3 regions of the Picosynechococcus sp. PCC 11901 genome follow, and region 1 is predicted to be linked to each of the others. Evidence: predicted binding sites of a transcription regulator. Region 1 holds the regulator's gene; each other region holds the start of a gene.
The links. Region 1 encodes NtcA, which controls nitrogen genes in cyanobacteria. Its sites were predicted from a motif close to TTTGTANCNNNNGNTACAAA; they were not measured.

Region 1 (4,597 bases):
TGAGGGCATCCCAACGGTGACGGCTTACCCAGGCCGCATCTGGAGAACGGTGGGCACCATTGGGCAACTTAAAGCAAGTGGAAGAATCAAACGCAACGCCTTGTTGATTTGTTGTACTCCATATTTCTAGGCGGGCAGATAGCTTAATATTGCGTCGTCCAGTTTCTCCGCCCGTCGGTGGCATGATAATTAATTCTCCTTGGGTACTGAGTTCAAAGCGGCAGTCCGGATTGTTTTGGCACAACTCAAAAAATTGTTCGCCACTGAGCCTGCATGTATCGGGAAGACTGAGGGTGAAATTCATTACGCTAGACCCCATCGCCAGAAAATTTTGTCTGCATCCAGCTTAGCTTGTCTGTTTCAGAAAAAGGCGATCGCCTATTCTGTTATTTCTTTCAACTCGGCAAAGCGTAATTTTGCGGATCGTGCCCGGGGATTTTGGTTAATTTCCGTTTCACTGGCAACCATTGGCTTTTTTGTTAGAACCCGCCAAATGTCCCGCTGCCGAAAAGCATTTTTAACCAAGCGATCTTCTAAACTATGGAAACTAATAATCCCTAATCGGCCTTGGGGTTTAAGCCATTGAGGGGCATTGACTAATAGATATTGCAGCGCATCGAGTTCACCATTGACGGCAATGCGTAATGCTTGAAAGACCCTTGTTGCCGGATGAATTTTCGCTTTTCTGGCCTTGGGATGATAGGTATAAAACACAATTTCTTCTAGCTCTTTAGTTGTCTGAATCGGGCGTTTCATGACTATTTTTTTCGCAATTTGTCGTGACAATCGTTCATCACCATACTCATAGAACAGATTCGCCAACGCCTTTTCCTCATAGGTGTTGACAATATCCGCCGCTGTTAAGACCTGTTGCTGATCCATGCGCATATCCAAGGGGGCATCAAAACGAAAACTAAAGCCGCGATCGCCTTGATCAAATTGCACCGAACTCACCCCAAGATCAGCGATAATCCCATCAAATTTTTCTCCTTGGGGATTATACTCGCCAAAATTTGACCGCACCGCCCGGAAGCGATCGCCAAAGGATTTTAATCGTTCTGACGCCGCGGCGATCGCCTGGCTATCCCGGTCTATCCCCGTCACCCGCACATCGGGATATTGCTGCAAAATCAATTCTGTATGGCCACCTCCCCCTAGGGTTACATCGAGGTAATGACCCCCTGGTTTTACTCCCAAGCCCGCTACCAACTCTTCTCGCAACACCGAAATATGCTTAAACTCTGCCGCCATGAATCCATCCAATAAAAAACAAAATCCCCCTATCACTGAGGGGGAACCCAAGGGCGATCGCCACTAAACCAGGACATTACATTCCCATAATTTCGTAGCCAGAATCCACATAGAGCACTTGACCCGTGACCCCACTCGAAAGATCACTACAGAGGAACGCCGCCGCATTACCCACTTCCTTTTGGGTCACAGTCCGACGCAGAGGAGCCGTTGCTTCCACATGGTGAATCATATCGAGAATGCCACCCACCGCCGAGGAAGCCAGAGTCCGGATTGGGCCAGCCGAAATGGCATTCACACGAATATTACTGGGGCCAAGATCCGCCGCGAGATAACGCACACTCATTTCGAGGGCTGATTTTGCCACACCCATCACATTGTAATTAGGGATGACTTTCACCCCACCCAAATAAGTCAGGGTCACAATGGCGCCCCCTTCGGTCATCACGGTTTTCGCCCCCCGGGCCAGACGCGTTAAAGAATAGGCACTAATGTCAAGGGCCGTATTGAACCCATCCCGTGAAGTATCACTAAAATCACCCGTCAAATCTTCGCGGTTCGCAAAGGCAAGGCAATGGATCAAAATATCTAACTTGCCCCACTCTTTTTTGACAGACTCAAACACTTGATCCACCTGGGCATCATCCTGCACATTACAGGGGAGAAAAAGGGAAGGGTTGAGGGGCGCCACAAGCTCACCTACTTTTTTCTCGAACCGTCCCTTATCATCGGGGAGATAGGTAACCCCAATATTTGCCCCGGCGGCATGTAATTGTTGGGCGATCCCCCAGGCAATGGACTTATTATTTGCAATCCCAGTGACTAGGGCATTTTTTCCGGTTAAATCAAGCATATGGGTTCTCAAAAAGTATAAAAAATTAAAGCCAAGAAGCCAGCGTATATTATCTTCGCGCTCTGGTGACTTCGATGCAAACGGCTACTTTAGGGCAAATCAGGGAAAATTCTGCAAAATGCCTGGGAACTAACCCAGAAATCCATAATTATTTTGAAGCAAAAAGTACAAAATACTATACCAGAGTAAGATTTAGTTTAAGGGGAATGCTCATGGTCTCTGCACACTGAGCGCTGATATTTCACCCATCACGGTGGGGAACTGTTGCCCAACAGAATCTATGATGTACAACCCTGATTTCAACCAACCTCCTTTCTCTTCTGCCAATCCAGTGCCTGAACTACCTGCGACTCAAATTACAGACCTTGCGACAGCGTTTCGTCAGTTTCACAGTGGCCCCTTCCCACCTGTTGTGGAGAACTATGACCGGGGCAAGACGATCTTTTTTCCGGGGGACCCAGCGGAACGGGTTTATTTTCTTCTGAAAGGAGCTGTCCGGCTGTCTCGGGTCTATGAAGCGGGGGAAGAAATTACGGTGGCCCTGCTCCGGGAGAATAGTGTCTTTGGGGTTTTATCGCTACTCACGGGACAAAAGTCGGATCGCTTTTACCATGCGGTGGCTTTTACCCCTGTGGAACTGTTATCGGCTCCCATTGAGCAGGTGCAAAAGGCGCTTAATGAGCACCCAGAATTAGCGATGTTAATGCTAAAAGGGCTGTCGTCACGGATTTTACAAACGGAGATGATGATTGAAACCTTGGCCCACCGGGATATGGGCTCACGTCTGGTGAGTTTCTTGTTAATTCTCTGTCGAGATTTTGGGGTGCCGACCGATGAGGGGATTCGCATTGATCTCAAACTGTCCCACCAGGCGATCGCCGAAGCAATTGGTTCGACACGGGTGACAGTAACGCGCCTCCTGGGAGAACTCCGGGAACAGGACATGATTTCGATTTATAAGAAAAAAATTACCGTCCATGACCCCGTAAACCTGAGTCAACAGTTCGCTTAACGCTAAAGTAGAGAAGTCATACTTGTGTGTTTGGATGTCACCTTTTTGTTAAATGACCAGTGCTTTTGTACTAATCTTTTCAGTTTTAATCTTGGGGGGCATCCTGGCGGCACTGGGCGATCGCCTTGGTAGTAAGGTCGGCAAAGCGCGGCTTACATTATTTAATCTGCGGCCAAAACAGACGGCGGTGGTCGTCACGGTAATGACGGGAACAGTGATCGCCGCCAGCACCTTGGGGTTATTGTTTGGCTTGAGCAAGTCCTTGCGCCAGGGGGTTTTTCAGTTGGACGAAATCCTCGCCCAGCGGCGGCAAGAGTTGATGGATGTGACGGCAGAAAAGGAAAAGATTGAAAAAGAGTTACAGGCCGCGAGGGACGATCGCCTAGAAGCAGAACAAGATTTACAAGAAATTGAAGCAAAATTTCAAACGGCCCAAACTCAACTGGCGGGTTTTCGGGAACAGGCCAGCGAACTTCAGGCTGATATTAATGCGCTCACCACAGAGCAAACGACCTTGCGGCAACAGCGCGATCGCCTCCAGGCCCAAAGTGAAACCCTCCGCGCCCAGCTCAATCAACAAAACACCATTATTGAGGAACGCTCCCAGCAGATCGAAGCCCTAGAAGCCCAACAAAGTGAGCTCCAAGCCGAGATCAACCAGCGCGATGGTCGCATTGCCCAACTCGACCAGGCGATCGCCCAAAAAGATCAAGTGCTCACGGGCCTAGAAAATCAGATTGGCTCCCTAGAACAGCAAATTGATATCCTCGAAGCCAACTACATCAATTTCCGGAGTGGGAATGTCGCCCTCACCACAGGGCAAGTTTTAGCCTTTGGGGTGGTGCGGATTATTGATCCCAAAGCAGCCAGCCAAGCCGTTGATCAGCTGCTCCGGGAAGCGAATCGCAACGCGATCATTGCCACCGGAGGCGTTAATCCTGACTTTGAGGCGCGGGTGGTGCAAATTACCAATGCCCAAGTGCAACAACTCCTAGGGCAAATCGCCGATGGTCGGGACTACGTGGTGCGCCTCCTGGCGGCGGGGAACTACCTCCAGGGGGAAGGTTCCGTCCAAGTGTTTGCGGATGTGACTTTAAATGAGCAGGTTTTTCGCGCCGGGGAAGTGATTGCCACTTTGTCCCTAGAGGAGCTGAGTGTACAAAATCCTACTGCGGCCCGGCGTCCAGTGGATTTTCTGTTGGGGGCAGCGCAATTCCGGGCGCGGCGAGCCGGGGTTCTGGGGGATATTCAGGTCAAAGATGGCAATGTCGGTCACATTATCAATTTTGTCGAAGCCCTCAATAATGCACCAGAACCCGTGACAGAAATTCGGGCGATCGCCATCGAAAATGGTTTTACGGCAGGCCCCCTCCGCTTAGAATTAGTGGGCCTCAGTAACGGTAGAATCGTCATCAGACAATAGGACAAGAAGAGTACATGAGCGTTTATCTTGGGTTTGACCCAGGCCGTGACAAATGTGG
Region 2 (4,597 bases), 1.4 Mb from region 1:
AAGATTGTCCGGCTGTGATTGGGGCAGTGCCGGAGATCGCGGCGAAAGTGATTCGTGAAAAAATTAGTGAGTTAAATTGTCCAGCCACCTGGATTCAACCCGCCCAAGCCATTCATCCCCCTTCAGGAGAAGGACAGAGGAGGATAGCGAAATACAATGATTTTGAATATTTTTTGCCGCTTTTAGGGGATATTCAACTTCATAATTCGGCGATCGCCATTGAAACTATTTATGCGTTGCGCAAACAAGGTTGGCAAATTTCCGATCAACAATTGCGCGACGGTATTGCTAAAACCCGCTGGGCTGGACGTATTGAATGGCACCAATGGCAGGGGCAAAAAATCCTCATTGATGGCGCTCATAATGGTGTGGCAGCGGCGGAATTACGCAAATATGTAGACACCCTCCCCCAACCCGTCACTTGGGTCATGGGAATGCTCTCCACCAAGGATCACCAAAATGTCCTCCAAGCCCTCCTGCGAGACGGGGATCACTTGCATCTCGTACCAGTGGGGGGCCATAGCAGCGCCGATCCCCAGAGTTTAGCAATGTTGGCCCAGGTGATTTGTTCGGCCCTCGCATCCTGTCAAACCCATGAAACCTTATCTGAAGCCCTTGATCAGGCGATCGCCACCCCCCACACTAGGGTGTTATGTGGTTCGTTGTATCTTTTGGGAGAATTTCTAAGTTATGCAGCCAAAATTTAAAACCCGTAAAGCCTGGAATCAGGCCGAAATGCTGCTCCAACCGGCCTTTATTCGGGTCGTCGATAATTTCCGTGCTCAATTAGAAGATTCCCCCTGGACTGGGGAGTACGAAGATATTCAAGACCCCTACCCTGGCTACGTTTTGCGCCTGAAGAAAGACCACATCGAAACGACGGTTAATATCTGGGATCTCTGTTACCAGATCTGTTTTGTTGCCTATCCCACCGCAGCCCTCGTGGAAAATGGCTGCACCGTGGAAATCGATGAAACCCTGTTCGAGGCGTCTGGGGCCGTGGATTGGCAAAAACTGGAAGCGAAAACCCAACAGTTGATCCACAATATGTTTGAGCAATTTGATCACTTAGGGGGGTAGTCATTGATGGTTACGCAAGCGCAGATTCACGGGGGATTATTGGGGCTTTGTGTGGGGGATGCCCTGGGCGTGCCTGTGGAATTTTCTGAGCGCAGCACTCGACAGCGGGATCCTGTGACAACGATGCGGGGCTATGGCACCTACAATCAACCCCCCGGTACCTGGTCGGATGATAGTTCCCTCACTTTTTGTCTGGCCGAGGCGATCGCCGAAGTGGGTCTGGGCGAAGAACTCCCCGAACATCTGGGTCGTAAGATGGGTCTTTGGCTCAAGGAAGCTTACTGGACACCCCACGGCGAAACCTTTGATGTGGGCAACACGACCGCCGCCGCAATTCATCAAATTTTAGCGGGTATCAATCCCCTGGAAGCAGGTGGGATCGGGGAGCGGAGTAATGGCAACGGCTCCTTAATGCGTATTTTGCCCCTCGCCTTTTGTGGTGAGCGACTGCCCTACGCCGATCTTTTGGATCTCGTGCACAACATTTCCTATCTGACCCACCGTCATCCCCGTTCCCTCATTGCCTGCGGCATTTATATTTCCATTGCCCTGGAACTGTTACACGGAAAAAGTATTGAAATTGCCTACCAGCAAGGGATACAACGGGCCGAAGAGTTTTATCGCGATTCCATTTACAAGCCGGAACTCAGCCACTACCAGCGGCTTTTGGCAGCAGATTTCGCCACACTTCCCAGGGAAAGCATTGCAGCGAGCGGTTATGTCGTCCATGCCCTCGAAGCCGCCCTTTGGTGTTGTTTAAACCATGATAACTATCAGGATACGGTGCTCGCGGCGGTGAATTTGGGGGACGACACCGATACCACAGCGGCGATCGCCGGCGGTTTAGCCGGACTTTACTACGGCCTCGACAATATTCCCCCTGACTGGCTGGCGCAAATTCCCCGGCGGGATGACATTCTCCAGTTAGGCGATCGCCTCTTCACAGCTATCCGCTGACCGAGCAGGGGCAAGCAGTCCATTTTCTTTAATGTAAAGTTAAATTAATTCTTCTCCATTAACAAACCCTTGAATCAAGCGCATCGGCACTTTGTATCAAGTGTCACATTTTTTTAGGGGCGGGACTTTTACACTGCAAAGCTTAAACACGACTTAAACTTTTAAGCTTCTTTCCTCCCACACACTATCCCAAAGCCCCTTGAGAAAATCGCATTAACCATGAGTAATCTCGGAAGACGTAAATTTATTCTCTACAGTTCCGCCGCCCTCGGTTCCAGTATTCTCCTCAAAGCCTGCGGCCAACCCACAGAAACCCCTGATACCCCCGATAGTGGCAGCACAACCTCAACCCCCAGTGGTGACACGATCAAAGTTGGCATTCTCCACTCCCTCAGTGGCACCATGGCCATTAGTGAAACCACCGTGGTCGAAGCCGAACAACTCGCCATCAAAGAAATTAATGCCGCCGGTGGCATCGATGGCAAACAAATCGAAGCCATTGTCGAAGATGGTGCCTCCGACTGGGATGTCTTCAAAGAAAAAGCCGAAAAACTCATTGACCAAGATGGTGTCGCCGTCGTCTTTGGCTGCTGGACGTCTGCCAGCCGAAAAGCGGTTAAAGATGTCTTTGAAGCAAAAGACCACATGCTGTTCTACCCTGTCCAGTACGAAGGCCAGGAATGCTCGAAGAATATCTTCTACACTGGGGCCGCCCCGAACCAACAAATCGAGCCCGCTGTGGATTGGCTCCTCGAAAATAAGGGCACAGAATTTTTCCTCGTGGGTTCTGACTATGTATTCCCCAGAACTGCGAACACCATTATCAAAGCCCAGTTAGAAGCCAAAGGTGGCACCACGGTCGGCGAAGACTATCTGCCCCTAGGTAATACTGAAGTGACGCCGATTATCACCAAAATCAAAGCAGCGCTTCCCAACGGCGGCGTGATTTTCAATAGCTTGAACGGTGACAGTAACGTTGCGTTCTTTAAGCAAATTCGTGATGCGGGCCTCACCCCGGAGCAATATCCGGTCATGTCGGTGTCGATCGCCGAAGAAGAAGTTCGTCAGATTGGCCCCGAATACCTCACGGGTCACTATGCGTCTTGGAACTACTTCCAAACCGTAGAAACCCCCGAAAATGAAAAGTGGGTGGCAGACTTTAAAGCAGAGTACGGTGAAGACCGGGTGACCAATGACCCCATGGAAGCGGCATACATCATGGTCTACATCTGGAAGCAGGCGGTAGAAGCGGCGATCGCCAATGGGGCGACCGATGCCTATGACCTCGAAGCTGTACGGAGTGCCGCCATTGGTCAAGAATTTGCGGCTCCCGAAGGCCCAGTGACGATGAATGTTAACCACCACCTCTCAAAGACCGTGCGCATCGGTCAGGTACGGGAAGATGGGATGTTCGATATCGTCTGGGAAACCGACGGCCCCATCGCCCCCCAAGCCTGGAACCAGTATGTTGAATCCACCAAAGGATTTGCCTGTGACTGGAGCGACCCCACAAAGGGTGAAAAATATGCCATCTAGGGCCTAAAACCCAGATGTTTTCCGGGAAAGCTGGGATTCCGCCCTACAGAATCCGGCTTTCTCGCGGTTTTATTGCGCGTATTGTGGTGGGTTTGCCCTGTGACAGAACTTTTAATCGGTATTTTTAACGGAGTCAGCATTGGCTCTGTGCTTTTGGTTTCGGCCTTGGGTTTGGCGATCGCCTTTGGTTTGATGGGGGTGATCAACCTGGCCCACGGCGAATTAATGATGCTGGGCGCCTACACAACCTTCGTGGTTCAAAATGTATTCCGGGGGTTTGGGGAACCTTTTTTTAATCTCTACATTATCTTTGCGATTCCCCTGGCTTTTTTTGTCGCCGCCGCAGTGGGCTTTGGCCTGGAGCGGGGCGTGATCCGCTATCTCTATGGCCGTCCCCTAGAAACCCTCTTGGCCACCTGGGGGGTTAGCCTGATTTTGCAGCAGTTTGTCCGCAGTGTGAACTGGGCGATCGCCTTCGGGGTCATTGCCTTTCTGCTCAAAGATGTGCTCCGCTGGGCTGTGCTCCAAGCTTTAAATCTCGCCAAGATCCAATCTGCGACCCTAAAAACGTGGCTGGATAAATTAAACGTGGTTGCCGCCTTTGCCCTTGGTTTTGGGGTAATTTTCGCGGTCAATCTGACGAAAAATGACGCCCTCACAAAGCCGTGGTTTAGTGCCCGAAATGTGGATGTGACTGCGCCGCAATGGCTCCAGGGGGGACTTTCCCTGGGTTCCGCCCAACTGCCCTACAGCCGCATTTTTATCATCGTCTTGACCCTGATCTGTCTGGGGGCGATGTACTGGTTTTTGAACAAATCCAACTGGGGCCTCCGAATCCGTGCCGTCACCCAAAACCGCGAAATGAGTTCTTGTTTAGGGATTCCCACCGCCCGCGTGGATGCCTTGACCTTTGCCCTGGGGTCTGGTCTAGCTGGCATTGCCGGGGTGGCGATCGCCCTGTTGGGTTCCGTCGGGCCAAATACCGGCCAAAACTACATCGTAGACGCCTTTATGGTGGTTGTTG
Region 3 (4,597 bases), 1.4 Mb from region 1:
CCTAATCGGTGCGGGTGCTGCGGAAGGGGCGATCGATGCCGCCAATATCCTCAAGCCTGCCCTCGCCCGTGGTGAACTGCAATGTATCGGTGCCACCACCCTTGATGAATATCGCAAGCACATTGAGCGGGATGCAGCCTTAGAACGGCGCTTCCAACCCGTAATGGTTGGTGAACCTTCCGTCGAAGAAACCATCGAAATTCTCTTTGGTCTGCGGGAACGCTATGAACAGCACCACAAGCTCAAAATCCTTGATGAAGCCCTCGATGCAGCGGCAAAATTAGCCGACCGTTACATCAGCGATCGCTTCTTGCCCGACAAAGCCATTGACTTGATCGATGAAGCGGGTTCCCGTGTTCGGTTGATTAATTCCCAACTGCCCCCTGAAGCCAAGGAACTCGATAAAGAATTGCGCGATGTCCTGAAGCAAAAGGATGAAGCGGTGCGCTCCCAAGACTTCGATAAAGCGGGTGAATTGCGCGATCGCGAAATGGAAATCAAAACCGAAATTCGGGCGATCGCCGCCAGCCAAAAAGAGAAAAATAGCGACATCGATGCCGTGGTTGATGCCGAAGAAATCGCCCACATCGTCGCCTCTTGGACAGGGGTTCCCCTCAACAAACTTACCGAGAGCGAATCCACCAAGCTTCTCAACATGGAGGATACCCTGCACCAGCGGCTGATTGGTCAAGAGGATGCCGTCAAAGCAGTGTCCCGTGCCATTCGTCGCGCCCGCGTTGGCTTGAAAAACCCCAACCGTCCCATTGCTAGCTTCGTCTTCTCTGGCCCCACTGGGGTTGGTAAAACCGAGTTGACTAAGGCTTTAGCTGCCTACTTCTTCGGTTCTGAAGATGCGATGATTCGCCTCGACATGTCTGAGTTCATGGAGCGGCACACCGTTTCTAAACTAATTGGTTCCCCTCCCGGATACGTCGGTTATAACGAAGGCGGCCAGTTAACCGAAGCCGTTCGTCGTCGTCCTTACACCGTTATTCTCTTTGACGAAATCGAGAAGGCACATCCCGACATCTTCAACATGCTGCTGCAAATCCTTGAAGATGGACGCTTAACCGACGCGAAGGGGCGCACCGTCGACTTCAAGAACACCTTGATTATCTTGACCTCCAACATTGGCTCCAAGGTTATTGAAAAAGGTGGTGGTGGCCTCGGCTTTGAATTTGGCGAAGATGCGGCAGAATCTCAGTACAACCGGATCCGCTCCCTGGTCAACGAAGAGCTCAAGCAATACTTCCGTCCAGAGTTCCTCAACCGTCTCGATGAGATTATTGTCTTCCGTCAACTCAACAAAGAAGAGGTTAAAGAAATCTCCGAAATCCTCCTTAAGGACGTCTTCAAGCGCCTGACTGAGCAGGAAATTGAGTTGCAAGTTACCGACAAGTTTAAGGAGCGACTCGTGGAAGAAGGCTACAACCCATCCTATGGTGCCCGTCCGTTACGTCGCGCGATTATGCGCCTGTTAGAGGATGTCCTCGCTGAGGAAATTCTTTCTGGCCGCGTTGGTTCTGGTGATACGGCGATCGTTGACATCAATGAAGAAGGTAAAGTGGCCGTCAGTAAAGCGGCAAAACCTTTGGAATTAGCCAAGCAACCTGGTTAACTGTGACCAATCCATAGCCTGTCGATAACCCTAACGTTAATTAAAACCTAAGATGCCAAGAGGAGCTTTCGGGCTCCTTTTTTGTGGCTTGGTTATACGCAATCTAAGTAGAATCCTTAAGTTTTTCTGATTTTTTCGAGAAAATTTAGGAATTAATGTAACAATAGTTACAGAAAAAAGTTTTGAGGCACAGTGAGGAAATCTCTATGAAATTGACATATCGTGGTGTTTCCTATGATTCTCTTCCCGCAACCTTAGAAGTGACAGAAGGGGATATCTTAGGTCGTTATCGTGGACAAACGGTGCGGCGACACTGTGTAACGCAAACAGTTGATCGTCCGGATGTTGAGTCAGTACTTCTCCACTATCGGGGTGGCACCTACGCGATTCAGCAACCTGTGGTTAAGGCGACGGCCCAACAGCAACAGGAAGCGGCCGCTGCAGCTTGTCCGGTACGAGTCCCACAGCTCTCTAAATTAATGGGTCAAGACGCCCGGCGTGTGCACCTAGAAAATATGCGCCGCAGCTTAGAACGGCGGATCCGCACGGCCCAAGCCCAGGGGGATGAACAACTGATTACCCTGCTGCAACAGGAATCTAATGCTTTATCCTCGGTGTAAGTTGTGATTTTGATTTAAACTCTTTCTGACTCTGGTGATAGAACAAGGTAAATCTCCCCAGTAGTCGTAACAGTAAGAATAATGAATATTAGTTGGAAGTGGATGGAAGCTGCTTCCTTTTTTATTGGAAAAATGGTCGGCGATCGCCTTGGGTCAGGTTTCCTTCTTCGGGAATAATGGGAATCAAGGTGTTTTGGAAGTAACCATGCGCATTTTGTTGGTAGACGATGAACGGGAATTACGGGGCGCCCTTAGCCAAGTGCTCCAACGGGAAGGGCATACCGTAGCATTGGCAGAAACTGGCCAGCAGGGGTTAGAACTGGCCTGCGATCAAGAGTATGATCTACTGATTTTGGATTGGATGTTGCCGCAATATTCGGGGGTTGAAATCTGCCAACGGGTGCGATCGCTAGGCCGCACAACGCCTATTTTATTTTTAACGGCCAAGGATACGGTGGACGACCGGGTTTCTGGTCTAGATGCTGGTGCTGATGATTATTTAGTCAAGCCCTTTGAGTTGCGGGAACTGCTGGCCCGGGTGCGGGCGTTATTAAGGCGATCGCCGGGGGGAGAGCCACCTAATCGTTTAAAGATCGCCGATCTCGAATTAGATATCGCCAACCAAATGGCCTACCGTGCTGGCCGGGCCATTCGCCTCTCGGATCGGGAGTTGCAACTCCTGAGCTATTTTATGGAGCACCCAGCTCAACTTCTGACCCACGAGCAAATTTATCAACACCTCTGGCAAGATGGCGATGAATCTCCTAGCAGTAATGTGCTGGCGGCTCTGGTACGCTTGCTACGACGCAAGGTAGAAGCAAAAGGCGATCGCCCTCTAATCCACACCATTTACGGAAAAGGATATTACTTTGGCGAGCAGAATACCTAGGGAGCTGTTTCCTTCTTTTGAATGACAGGGGGAGCCGGCACATCAACATTCGTAGGAGCTGGTCTTGGGGCCGCAGGCGGACTCGGTGGCGTTGCGGTGGATGCAGGTCGATTATTCCTCGGTAAGGGGGCAAGGGGAGGCACAGTATCCGCCGGATCAGTGAAGTCAAAGGCCGGTGCTGGGGGTTTAATTTCATTGTCGACCACAGCTTTATTATCATTGCTCGTCGGTGTTGTCGCCGCTGCCTCTGGGGTTGGGCGCTCATCAGAGGATGCTTCCGTGGTCTCTTGTGCTTCTGAATTTGTGGTGCTGGTTTTTTCTTCTGTATCTGTGGCAACGACCTTCGTTTTTTTCGCGCCCCCTTGGATTGGTTCTGCGGCAATAGAACCGACGCGATTATTTAAATTTGGTAATTTGGGAAAGTCTTCCACCGTCATGGCCGCTGCAATTTGACGCATTGCATCACCCCAAAGGCGCGCCGCTGTACTACTGGCTCCCCAGGTGGGTTTATTATCGTCATTGCCGAGCCAAACCCCTGTTACCATTTGGGGGATGTAACCAATAAACCACAGGTCTCGCGCCTGATCAGAGGTGCCTGTTTTCCCGGCCACTGGACGACCAATATTCGCTTGGCTGCCGGTACCGCTACTCACGACATTGCGCAGCATATAGGTCATGATGGCGGCACTATCAGAATCGATAGCTTGGATCGGTTTGCGGTTCGCTTGGTAAACGACCTTGCCATTGCGATCAAGAATTCGACTAATGCCATACACAGGCTGATAAGCGCCACCATTTGCGAGGGTGCCATAGGCGGCGGTTAGCTCTAGTAAATTTACTTCCCAGGCACCTAAAGCTAAGGAATAGGTGGGCTTCATCTCCGATTCAACGCCCATGCGGTGGGCGAGATTAATGATCGGGTCCCAACCCACATCGAGCATCACACTCAAGGCGATGGTGTTGATCGATTTTGTCAGGGCTTCTGTGAGGGAAACGGCTTGATTGCTGACGGTACCGGAATAGTTTTTCGGACGGTAGCCATCAATGGCAAATTCTTGGTCAACATAGGTTGCATTGGGAGACATCCCAGAGGCGATCGCCGCTGCATAGACAAACATTTTGAAGGTCGAACCCGGTTGCCGTTGGGCTTGGGTGACGCGGTTATATTGATTATTTTCAAAATCTAAACCCCCAACCATCGTTTTAATCTGGCCACTGCGGGGATCGATGCTCACCATCGCCGCCTGTTCAAAGCGTTGATAACGTCCGTAGTTCGTAATTCCTTCCGCCACAACCGCCTCTGACCACTCCTGCCATTGAGGATTTAAGGTCGTTTCAATGACAAAACTGCCCGTTTCCAACTGCTCTGGGGAAAGGTACCGTTTCAGTTCTGCCTTCACATAATCAGCAAAATAGGGGTATTTGCGCAGTAAACGTTGGGGCGTTTGCCGATTCGTTTCAATGGGGGTG

Region 2: a site for NtcA is predicted at 2,128-2,147, ahead of urtA (urea ABC transporter substrate-binding protein). Genes of this name have one in related genera too.
Region 3: a site for NtcA is predicted at 1,773-1,792, ahead of FEK30_RS04740 (DUF4278 domain-containing protein). Genes of this name have one in related genera too.

Annotation. Positions count from the first base shown of each region.
Region 1 covers NZ_CP040360.1:2,428,912-2,433,508, reverse strand. Annotated here, with positions in the region: gene FEK30_RS12735 (Uma2 family endonuclease) at 1-304, opposite strand, end outside; gene rsmH (16S rRNA (cytosine(1402)-N(4))-methyltransferase RsmH) at 379-1,251, opposite strand; gene fabI (enoyl-ACP reductase FabI) at 1,328-2,104, opposite strand; gene ntcA (global nitrogen regulator NtcA) at 2,385-3,116, shown strand; gene FEK30_RS12715 (DUF3084 family protein) at 3,169-4,539, shown strand; gene FEK30_RS12710 (pre-16S rRNA-processing nuclease YqgF) at 4,554-4,597, shown strand, end outside.
Region 2 covers NZ_CP040360.1:1,057,782-1,062,378, reverse strand. Annotated here, with positions in the region: gene FEK30_RS06085 (bifunctional folylpolyglutamate synthase/dihydrofolate synthase) at 1-707, shown strand, start outside; gene FEK30_RS06080 (hypothetical protein) at 691-1,080, shown strand; gene FEK30_RS06075 (ADP-ribosylglycohydrolase family protein) at 1,087-2,037, shown strand; gene urtA (urea ABC transporter substrate-binding protein) at 2,257-3,573, shown strand; gene FEK30_RS06065 (ABC transporter permease) at 3,673-4,597, shown strand, end outside.
Region 3 covers NZ_CP040360.1:773,982-778,578, reverse strand. Annotated here, with positions in the region: gene FEK30_RS04745 (ATP-dependent Clp protease ATP-binding subunit) at 1-1,618, shown strand, start outside; gene FEK30_RS04740 (DUF4278 domain-containing protein) at 1,825-2,238, shown strand; gene rppA (two-component system response regulator RppA) at 2,444-3,127, shown strand; gene FEK30_RS04730 (transglycosylase domain-containing protein) at 3,124-4,597, opposite strand, start outside.